4 regions of the Variovorax sp. RTB1 genome follow, and region 4 is predicted to be linked to each of the others. Evidence: predicted binding sites of a transcription regulator. Region 4 holds the regulator's gene; each other region holds the start of a gene.
The links. Region 4 encodes FNR, which switches genes on or off when oxygen is low (the NO sensors DNR and NnrR bind a similar motif). Its sites were predicted from a motif close to TTGATNNNNATCAA; they were not measured.
Positions count from the first base shown of each region.

Region 1 (2,199 bases), on a different contig from region 4:
TCACGCAGCGGCTCGAAAAACGCTGGCGCCAGCAGCAGCACGAAGAGGCCTTGCCCCAAGCCGAGTGGCCTGCCCCATGTGCCGAAATGGAGTGTGCCCAGCAAGTGGAACCCAACGTAGGCCGCGACCATCGCGACGCCGAGCGCCGAGAAGAGTTCGAGCACCGCCGACGACAGGAACGCGATGCGCAGCACGGCCATCGTGCGGCGGCGCAGCGATTGCGCGGCGTCGCCGAGCCGCTCGGCCGTGAGGTCGACAGCGCCGAGCGCACGCAGCGTGGCAAGGCCGCGCAGCCGGTCGAGCAGGAAGGCGTTCATGCTGCCCATCTCGACCATCTGCGCCTCGCTGGCGGCGCGGGCGCGCCAGCCGACGAGTGCCATGAACACGGGGATCAATGGCGCCGCAACGAGCAACACCAGCGCGGCGACCCAAGAGAGGCTCGCGACCACGAGAAGAATCACCAACGGCACGAGCGTGACGCGCAGACGCACCGGCTGATAGCGCACGAGATACGGCATGAGCGCTTCGGCCTGCTCGGCGATCACGCTGGCGGCGGCACCGGAGGCGGGCCGATGGCGGTCGAGCGGTGAGCCGCTCGCTAACGCCGCCGCGGCCCGTGCACGCAAAGTCGACAGATGGGCGCGCGCTTTGCCGAAGAGCTGGCGCGTGCCCCACGCGTCCAGCAGCGCGCGCAGCAGGCCGATCGCCAAGATGCCGAGCGCCGGCGCAAGCACAGCGGACAGCGCAGGGGACAGCGCAGGGGACAGCAACTCGGTCCATGACCCGGAATGCGCTGCGATCGCGAAACCTGCGACATCGGTATCGCCTCGATGGCCGACTGTTTGCGACATGCGCTGAACCGCCCCGGCCAGCAACGCCGCCTGAGGCAACCAGAGCAACGCCGCCGCCGCCTGCAACACACCGCCCACGCCGGTCGCCGCGAAGAATCGCAGCGAGGGCGCCGGGGCGGCGGGAGTCGGCGCAGCCGAGGCAGATCCCATCTTCTTCATGTTCTTTTTAGTTTCAGCAATCGCTGAAGGTTGCACAACATGGCCGGCGCTCGTCGATGCCGCCAGTCCGTGCCGTGAGGTTGCCCGCTGCGCCTGCGAGACGCAACCGTGCCTAGAAGGCCGAATTGATCTGTGTCAAGAAAAGGACCAGAGATCGGCCAGCGCTGCGTGTGGACACCGGCGTTGCCGGCGGTGCTCGCGGCTCAGAGCGAAACGAGGAAGCCGCAGACCAGCAGCCCGGCGAACAGCGCGAGCACGGCGCGCCAGCTCGCGGGGCGCAACTCGATGCGGCGATAGAGAACCCACGCTGCCGCCAGCGAGAGTGCGAGGGCCGCGACCATGCCCGCTGCGTCGATCCAGGGGGCGGCTGGCGCCCAATGGCTGACCACCGCGCTGACCAGCAGGATCACTGGAAAGTGAATCAGGAACAGGGAGTACGACATGCGTCCGAGTTGTGCGAGCGGCCGCGCCCACGCCGGACATGCAGACGACTTCAGCCAATGCAAACGCTGCGCTCCCGCTATCGCGAGCGAAGTCATGAGCGCAATGGCGATGCGGCTGCGCCACTCGAACGCCAATGCCGATACGCCGAGCAACACCAACAGGAGAAAGCCGGCACGCCATGCTGTCGGACTGCCGTGTTTGTCGGACCGGTCGGCGCAACCGATCCAGAACGTCAACATCCCCAAACCATAAGCGCCGAAAAAATAAAGCGCCGTCGCGTCAAGTTCAGCGTGCAGATTGAAAAAAACGAGGGAACTGGTGACGAGGCCGAACACGATCACCACGGCGATCCAATGTGCACGCAACGAACGCGCGACGCTGTCGGATATGTTGCTCATGTCTTCAATGTCCTGCGCGTCTCCGATGCCGCGACGCCAGTGCCGCTCGACCCATGCCGCCAAGCCAACCGCGGCCAGCGACAGCGCGAACAACTGGAAGTCGATCGCCACGTACCACACACCGGCCGACAAAGCGTCGTAGCCGAGCAGATCCTGCAGCAGCAATCCATGCGCCAGCAGCTGCATCAAGTTGGGTGCACCCGGAACCGCGTCGTCCTGTAGCAAGGGCCTTGCGATCGCGGCCACGACCACGCTGACGATGAGCGCTGCGAGGTACGGGATGATCAGCCGCAGGTAGCGCCGCGCAATACGTTCCAGCGGCCTGCCGGCGTTCAGCTGCACTGCCG
Region 1 is NZ_JASJXG010000033.1:5,643-7,841, forward strand. It holds gene cydD (thiol reductant ABC exporter subunit CydD) at 1-1,010, opposite strand, end outside; gene QN397_RS18385 (acyltransferase family protein) at 1,214-2,199, opposite strand, start outside.
Region 1: cydD (thiol reductant ABC exporter subunit CydD) is a predicted target of FNR. The motif match lies at 1,136-1,149, and genes of this name have one in related genera.

Region 2 (2,199 bases), on a different contig from region 4:
CAGCGTGTCGACCGACATGCCCACCAGTTCATCTGCGGTGTAGCCGAGCAGTTCGAGGGCGGTCGGGTTGGCCAGCACGATCACGCCGCGCTGGTCGACCACCAGCAGCGCATCGGGATAGGCGGCGAACAACGTGCGGAACACGGTGCCGTCGTCGAAGCCGGGAACGACCGGCTTGCGCGGTGTATTCATGCCGACACGACGGCGGGCACGAAAAGATAGCCGGCGCCGCGCACCGACTTGACGATGCGTGGCTGGTTCGGGTCGTCGCCGAGTTTGCGGCGCAGCCGGCCGATCTGCACGTCGATGGTTCGATCGAACGGGCCACCATCGCGGCCTCGTGTTCGCTCCAGCAGGAAGTCGCGCGACAGCACGCGGCCGGTGTTTTCGGCCATGACGCGCAGCAGATCGAACTCGCCAGTGGTGAGCGGCACTTCATCGCCCTGCGCCGCGCGGAGGCGGCGCGCTGCGATGTCGAGCGTCCAGCCGGAGAAGCGAAGCGTCGTGGGTGGCGCATCGGGCGCGGACGCCGCGTCGACGACCGCTACTACAGGCGCCGCCGCGGGCGCTGCAATCCGGCGCAACACAGCCCGGATGCGCGCCAGCAGTTCGCGCAGATCGAAGGGCTTGGTCACGTAATCGTCGGCGCCGATCTCCAGGCCGACCACCTTGTCGACAGCATCGCCGCGGCCAGTCACGATCACCAGTCCGCACTGCCATCGCTCTCGCACCTGCCGCGCGATGGTGATGCCGTCTTCACCCGGCAAGCCGAGGTCGAGCAGCACGACCGCCGCCGGGTCTTGCCGCATCAGGTCGAGCAGGGCTCGGCCCGAATGGCGCTGGCTGACACGAAAGCCGTGGACCTGCAGATAGTTGGCCAGCAGCAGGGTGATCTCGGTTTCGTCGTCGAGAACAGCGATGTGGATGGAGGTTGAGGGCACGCACCATGTTAGATGCAAGAGAAGTCATGGAGTGCGGCGTTGGACACATTGATCGCGGATTGACCTGCATCAAGCCTTCCCGCGCTGCAGGCGCTTTCAATCGGTGCTGCGCAATGTTGCGCATCCTATGACCCTCGTCTTTTCAAACTTCATGAACACGTCCATCTCAACGTCGGCCCCGAACCGCAGGCGCAGGGCCTTTCTCGTTGGCGGCGGCATCGCGTCGTTGTCGGCCGCCGTGCTGTTGATTCGCGATGGCGGATTTCAGGGCACCGACATCTTCATCTTCGAAGAGATGCAGGTAGCAGGCGGCGCACTGGACGGTTCAGGCGATGCCGAAGCAGGTTACGTAACCCGCGGCGGCCGCATGTGGACCGAGGAGGCTTATGTCTGCTTGTGGAATGTGCTGGATTCGGTGCCGGACCGTCACGGCGCAGGGTCGCTGAAAGACGCGGTCTGGGACTTCAACGAAGCTTTGCAATCGCACGCCAACGCGCGGCTCATCGACCGGCAGCACCGCATCCTGGATGCGGCCGATCTGGGCTTCGATGCGCGCGACCGCCTCGATGTGCTGCGCCTGCTCGCCACGCCGGAGCGCATGCTCGGCGCCGAGCGTATCGAAGACTGCTTCACCGAGCACTTTTTCAACTCCAACTTCTGGGCGATGTGGCGCACAACCTTCGCCTTCCAGAACTGGCACAGCGCCGTCGAAATGCGACGCTATTTGCTCCGCTTCCTGCAGGAGCTGCCGCGCATTCACACGCTGGCCGGCGTTCGTCGCACAGCCTTGAATCAGTACGACTCGATCGTCCGACCGATGCAGGACTGGCTCGCGGGGCAAGGCGTGACGTTCCAGTTCGGAAACAAGGTCGTGGACATGGATTTCGAAGACTTCGCAGAGATGACCGAGGTCGCGCGCAACACCGACGGCTTGCGCGTCACTGCCATCCATTGCAACCGCGGCGACGAGTTCTTCTTGCATCAGGTCGGGCCCGACGATCTGGTCTTTGCCACGCTCGGTTCGATGACCGCCGACACCCGCATCGGCGACAACGATCACGCGCCGGCACTGTGGCGAGACAAGCGCGACGGCGGCTGGACGCTTTGGGAAAACCTCGCGCGCAAGGTGCCGACCCTGGGCCGACCGGAGACGTTCAACGGCAACGTCGACGAGAGCAAGTGGGAGTCTTTCACCGTCACGCTGCGAAGCCCCTTGCTGGTGAAGCGCATCGAAGCGTACTCAGGCAACGGGCCGGGC
Region 2 is NZ_JASJXG010000023.1:9,317-11,515, reverse strand. It holds gene QN397_RS15230 (PAS domain S-box protein) at 1-192, opposite strand, end outside; gene QN397_RS15225 (response regulator transcription factor) at 189-941, opposite strand; gene QN397_RS15220 (oleate hydratase) at 1,093-2,199, shown strand, end outside.
Region 2: QN397_RS15220 (oleate hydratase) is a predicted target of FNR. The motif match lies at 1,001-1,014, and genes of this name have one in related genera.

Region 3 (2,199 bases), on a different contig from region 4:
GGTGATCGGCACGCTCTGCTCGATGAGCCGCAGCATGTCGCCGATGCGCTGCAGCGGGGCTTGTGCCGCGCTCGGTCCGGCGCTCGGGATGGAGAGCGTGGCACGGTTCGAAAGTGGCATCGGTTGCTGCAGTGCGGCGTATGACATGGTGGGTTCCTTGTAGGTTCCTGATGGAGTGAGGTAAGCCTATTCGCCGAGTGCAACAGCTTCACCACCGCAAGGGCGCGTTGCGTAACAGACCGTCAACGCTTTGTGTCTTGAGTGCGCTGCCACCTTTTTTGCGCAATGGCTTGACGCAAATCAATCGCCGATTTGAAGGCGCACCTAAGGTCGGACACGCCTATGAACTTGCCCGCCGCACCTGTCGATAGAACTTTCTGGCCAAGCCAGGGCTTGGGCGGAGCGGATGTTCGACGCACGTTCGACCTCGCGCGCAGCCTCAAGGCCAACGCCCTGGTCGGCGAGGGGCTGCCGCTCGCGGGCAAGAACCTGGCGCTGTTGCGCGCCACGTCGGCGCCGCAGGACGACTCGGTGTTCCAGGACGCAGCAGCGGCCCTCGGCGCCCGGGTCGCGGATGTCTGGCTGGGCGACTCGATCGGGCCACCGGGGAGCGAGTTCCAAAACTTGCCGAAGATGCTCGGCCGCCTTTATGACGCCGTCGATTGCGGGAGCGTGTCGGCCATCTCGGCTGCGCAGATCGAAAGCCAGGCAGGCATTCCCGTCTACCGCGGGCTCGAAGGGCATCCCGCTGCGGTGCTGGCCGACCTCATGGCACTGTGCGAGCAGCGCCCGCTCAATGTAGCCGCCGCGGCCAATACAGCCGAGGCAGCGCTGCTCTTTGTCGGCGACGTGACGACCGGCCGCGGTCGAAGCTTCCTGCAGGGCGCACGGCAACTCGGCTTCGACGTGCACTCGATGGACACCCCTGTCGACGCGCTTCAGGATGCGTCGGCAATCGATGCGCCCTTCGTCGTCGATGCGACCGATACCGAACATTGGGTGCTGGTCGGCCCGGCGGCAAGCGTCGAGGATGCGCAACGAACAGCGAACCATCGCTTCGTGCTGCAAGCGGTGCTGTTGATCACCCTCCTGGCGCGCTGAACCGAGCGCTGAAATTTCGCGCTCCGTTCGACCCGATGGCAATGCCGATTTCCCTTGATCTTTATCAAGCTCGGCCAAAAGACGGCTTCCATACTGACGCCAACGACTTCATCTCACTCACGGCCCCCCTATTTCAGAAAAGAGCGCGCCATGTACCAAAAGATCCTGGTTCCCATCGACGGCAGTGCGACCTCCGCACGCGGCCTCGAAGAAGCGATTCAACTGGCCAAACTGACCGGTGGCCGGCTCCGGCTGATTCACGTGACCGATGAACTGTCCGCAGGCTTCGCGATGGAGTGCTATGCGGGCTCGGGTGAGTGGCTGACGGTCGTGCGCGAAAACGGCGCCAAGCTGCTCGAAGTCGCGACTGCGACCGTCAAGGCGGCGGGCGTACCGGTCGACTCCGTGTTGCTCGACGGCCTCGCCGCCACGGTGGAACTGCTCGTGACAACGCAGGCGACGTCGTGGGGAGCGGATTTGATCGTGCTCGGTACGCACGGACGCCGTGGCGTCGGGCGTGCGTTTCTCGGCAGCAGCGCCGAGCAGGTGCTGCGCCATTCACCGGTGCCGGTGCTGCTCGTGCGTGCACCCGAAGTTCCGGACGCGCCCACGAAGACCGCTGCATCGAGCCAGACGGTCCACGTGAAATTGCCTTCTGCTGCGTTGTCGATCGAATAACCCGGAGCCCATGCTGATGTCACTGCCGATACCGACCGCGAACCCCACCAACTTCTCGCAGCTGGACGCCTGGTGGCGCGCCGCCAACTACCTGTCGGTCGGCCAGGTCTACCTGATGGGCAACGCCTTGCTGCGCGAGCCACTGACGCTGGCGCACATCAAGCCGCGGCTGCTCGGGCATTGGGGCACCACGCCGGGCCTCAATTTTGTCTACGCGCACATGAACCGCGCCATCGTCGCCCGCGACCTCGATGCGATCTTCATCGCGGGTCCGGGCCACGGCGGTCCCGGCGTGGTGGCCAACACCTACCTCGAAGGCACCTACAGCGAGGTGTACTCGTACGTCACGCAAAACGCTGAAGGCATCCAGCGGCTCTTCAAGCAGTTCTCGTTTCCGGGTGGCATCCCGAGCCACGTCGC
Region 3 is NZ_JASJXG010000023.1:14,043-16,241, forward strand. It holds gene QN397_RS15235 (Crp/Fnr family transcriptional regulator) at 1-147, opposite strand, end outside; gene QN397_RS15240 (hypothetical protein) at 343-1,101, shown strand; gene QN397_RS15245 (universal stress protein) at 1,252-1,779, shown strand; gene QN397_RS15250 (phosphoketolase family protein) at 1,796-2,199, shown strand, end outside.
Region 3: QN397_RS15245 (universal stress protein) is a predicted target of FNR. The motif match lies at 1,156-1,169, and genes of this name have one in related genera.

Region 4 (2,199 bases):
GTATTTCAGCGGCACCACACATCGATCTGGTGGGCAAGATCGATCCAGACCGCCTGCACGGAGATGACCAGCAAGGCGACGCCGGCGAGCCGGGTTCCCCATTGCTGGCGCCATGCGCCCAAGCCGATGGCAAAGCGGTGCCACAGCCAGGGCGCGACGAGCAACGACGCACCGCTGCCGGCCGCGAACAGCACCATGATGAAAGCGCCCTGCAGCGGACCGTTGGCCAGGCTCGCCAGCATGAGCGCGGAATACAGCAGGCCGCACGGCATGGCGACCCATGCAAGACCGGTCGCGAACACGCTGGCGGCAGAGCCCGTCAAGGCGCGCAATCGCTCTGCGAGGAGACGGCCGACCCGTTGCGACCACAGCGGCTGACGCCCGGTCACGGCCAGCACCGCGCCCCAGGCCATCACGACCACGTGGAACAGCATCCAAAGGCCGCGAAGCGCGGAGACATTCACGCTGGCCCATGTCAGGCTTTGCACGGTGGCAGCGGCCAGTGCGCCTGCTGCCGCATAGCCCGCCATCCGGCCAGCTTGGAGCAGCAACGGCGCCATCGGCAAAGCAGCGGGCGTGATCGCGATGACGCCATGGCCGGGTCGAACTCCCACCCCACGCACGACACCCGCGCACGCCGCACCGCACATGGCCACGCAATGCGGACCACCCGCCAGTCCCATCAACAGCGCGGATGCGGCCAGTGCGGTTTGCATGATCAATAGCGCCGCCGAAAGAGCGTGAGCAGCGATGGTCGGCGACAGCGGTTCATGGTGCTGCGACTTTGCGTTCGATCATTCGAACGCCACTTGATCTGCATCAACGCGGACACAAAAGCCGAACGGAGAATCGAGCGGAGCAGCGCGGCGCTTTCGCTTGCTTTGTCACGCTGCAAATTTCACCGCACCACCTGCCGCAAAGAGACAGTCGCAAAGAGACAGCCGCCATGACACCTCAAACCATCAAAGTCGCATGCTCCAACTGCAACCTGCGCGAACTGTGCATGCCGGTCGGCCTCAACCCGGAAGAGCTTGCGCGCATCGACGACCTGGTGGCGACGCGTCGCAAGGTGAAGCGCCGCGAAACCCTCTTTCGCAATGGCGAGCGGTTCACCTCGCTCTATGCGATTCGGACTGGCGTGTTCAAGACACGGGTGGCATCGGAAGACGGTCGCGATCAGGTCACGGGCTTCCAGATGGCCGGCGAGATCATCGGACTCGATGGCATCGTGAACGACCATCACACCTGCGACGCGGTGGCACTCGAAGACGCCGAGGTCTGCGTGATGCCGTTCGACCGCATCGAGGAGCTGTCGCGCGAGGTCACTTCACTGCAGCGCCATGTGCACCAGATCATGAGCCGCGAGATCGTGCGCGAGCACGGCGTGATGCTGCTGCTGGGCAGCATGCGTGCCGACGAGCGGTTGGCCGCCTTTCTGCTCAACCTCGTGGAACGCCTGCATGCGCGCGGCTTCTCGAAGTCCGAGCTGATGCTGCGCATGACGCGCGAAGAAATCGGCAGTTACCTCGGGCTCAAGCTGGAGACAGTCAGCCGCACCTTGTCCAAGTTCGTGGACGACCGCATCGTCGAAGTCGACATGCGGCATGTTCGGATCCTCGACGCCGATGCTTTGCGCAGGATGATCAACCCGACGGTGTGAGGCGCTAGCGCGGCGGCGGCGACGGCATGTCCTGCACCGGCGTCGTGGTGTGGTTGCGGCCCTTTTCGGCCGGCACCAGCGCCTTGTCGGCCACCGGCCCAGCCGACTTGCCCGCCAGCGTCCGATTGATCTCCAGGCCCTTCTGGTAGTAGTTTTCTTCGACCACCGGGTCTGCCGTGCTGATCGCGATCCAGGCCGACGTCAGGCTGCCGACCACCACCACGGCGGGCAGGCCCAGCACGAGCCAGACCAGCGGGAATTTCCACCACGGTCCGGAACCTTTGGAAGCAGGGGGAAGCGCGCTCATTTTCAAGTCTCCAGTCGGTTATCGGGGAATGAGGAACACGGCCTTTTCAGAGACCTGCGACGCACCGTCGGCGGACCGCACGTTGAAGAAAACGGTGTGCGATCCGGGTGGTGCATCTTCTGCAGGCACTTGCAGCCGCACCGCCACCCAGCGCGACTCGGCCGGCCCGACATCGACCGCCTGGCTGGGCGTCGCCACGGCAAGACCCTTCAGTCCGCTGGCATCGATGCGG
Region 4 is NZ_JASJXG010000027.1:59,819-62,017, forward strand. It holds gene QN397_RS16850 (sulfite exporter TauE/SafE family protein) at 6-716, opposite strand; gene fnr (fumarate/nitrate reduction transcriptional regulator Fnr) at 947-1,660, shown strand; gene QN397_RS16860 (FixH family protein) at 1,665-1,967, opposite strand; gene ccoG (cytochrome c oxidase accessory protein CcoG) at 1,986-2,199, opposite strand, start outside.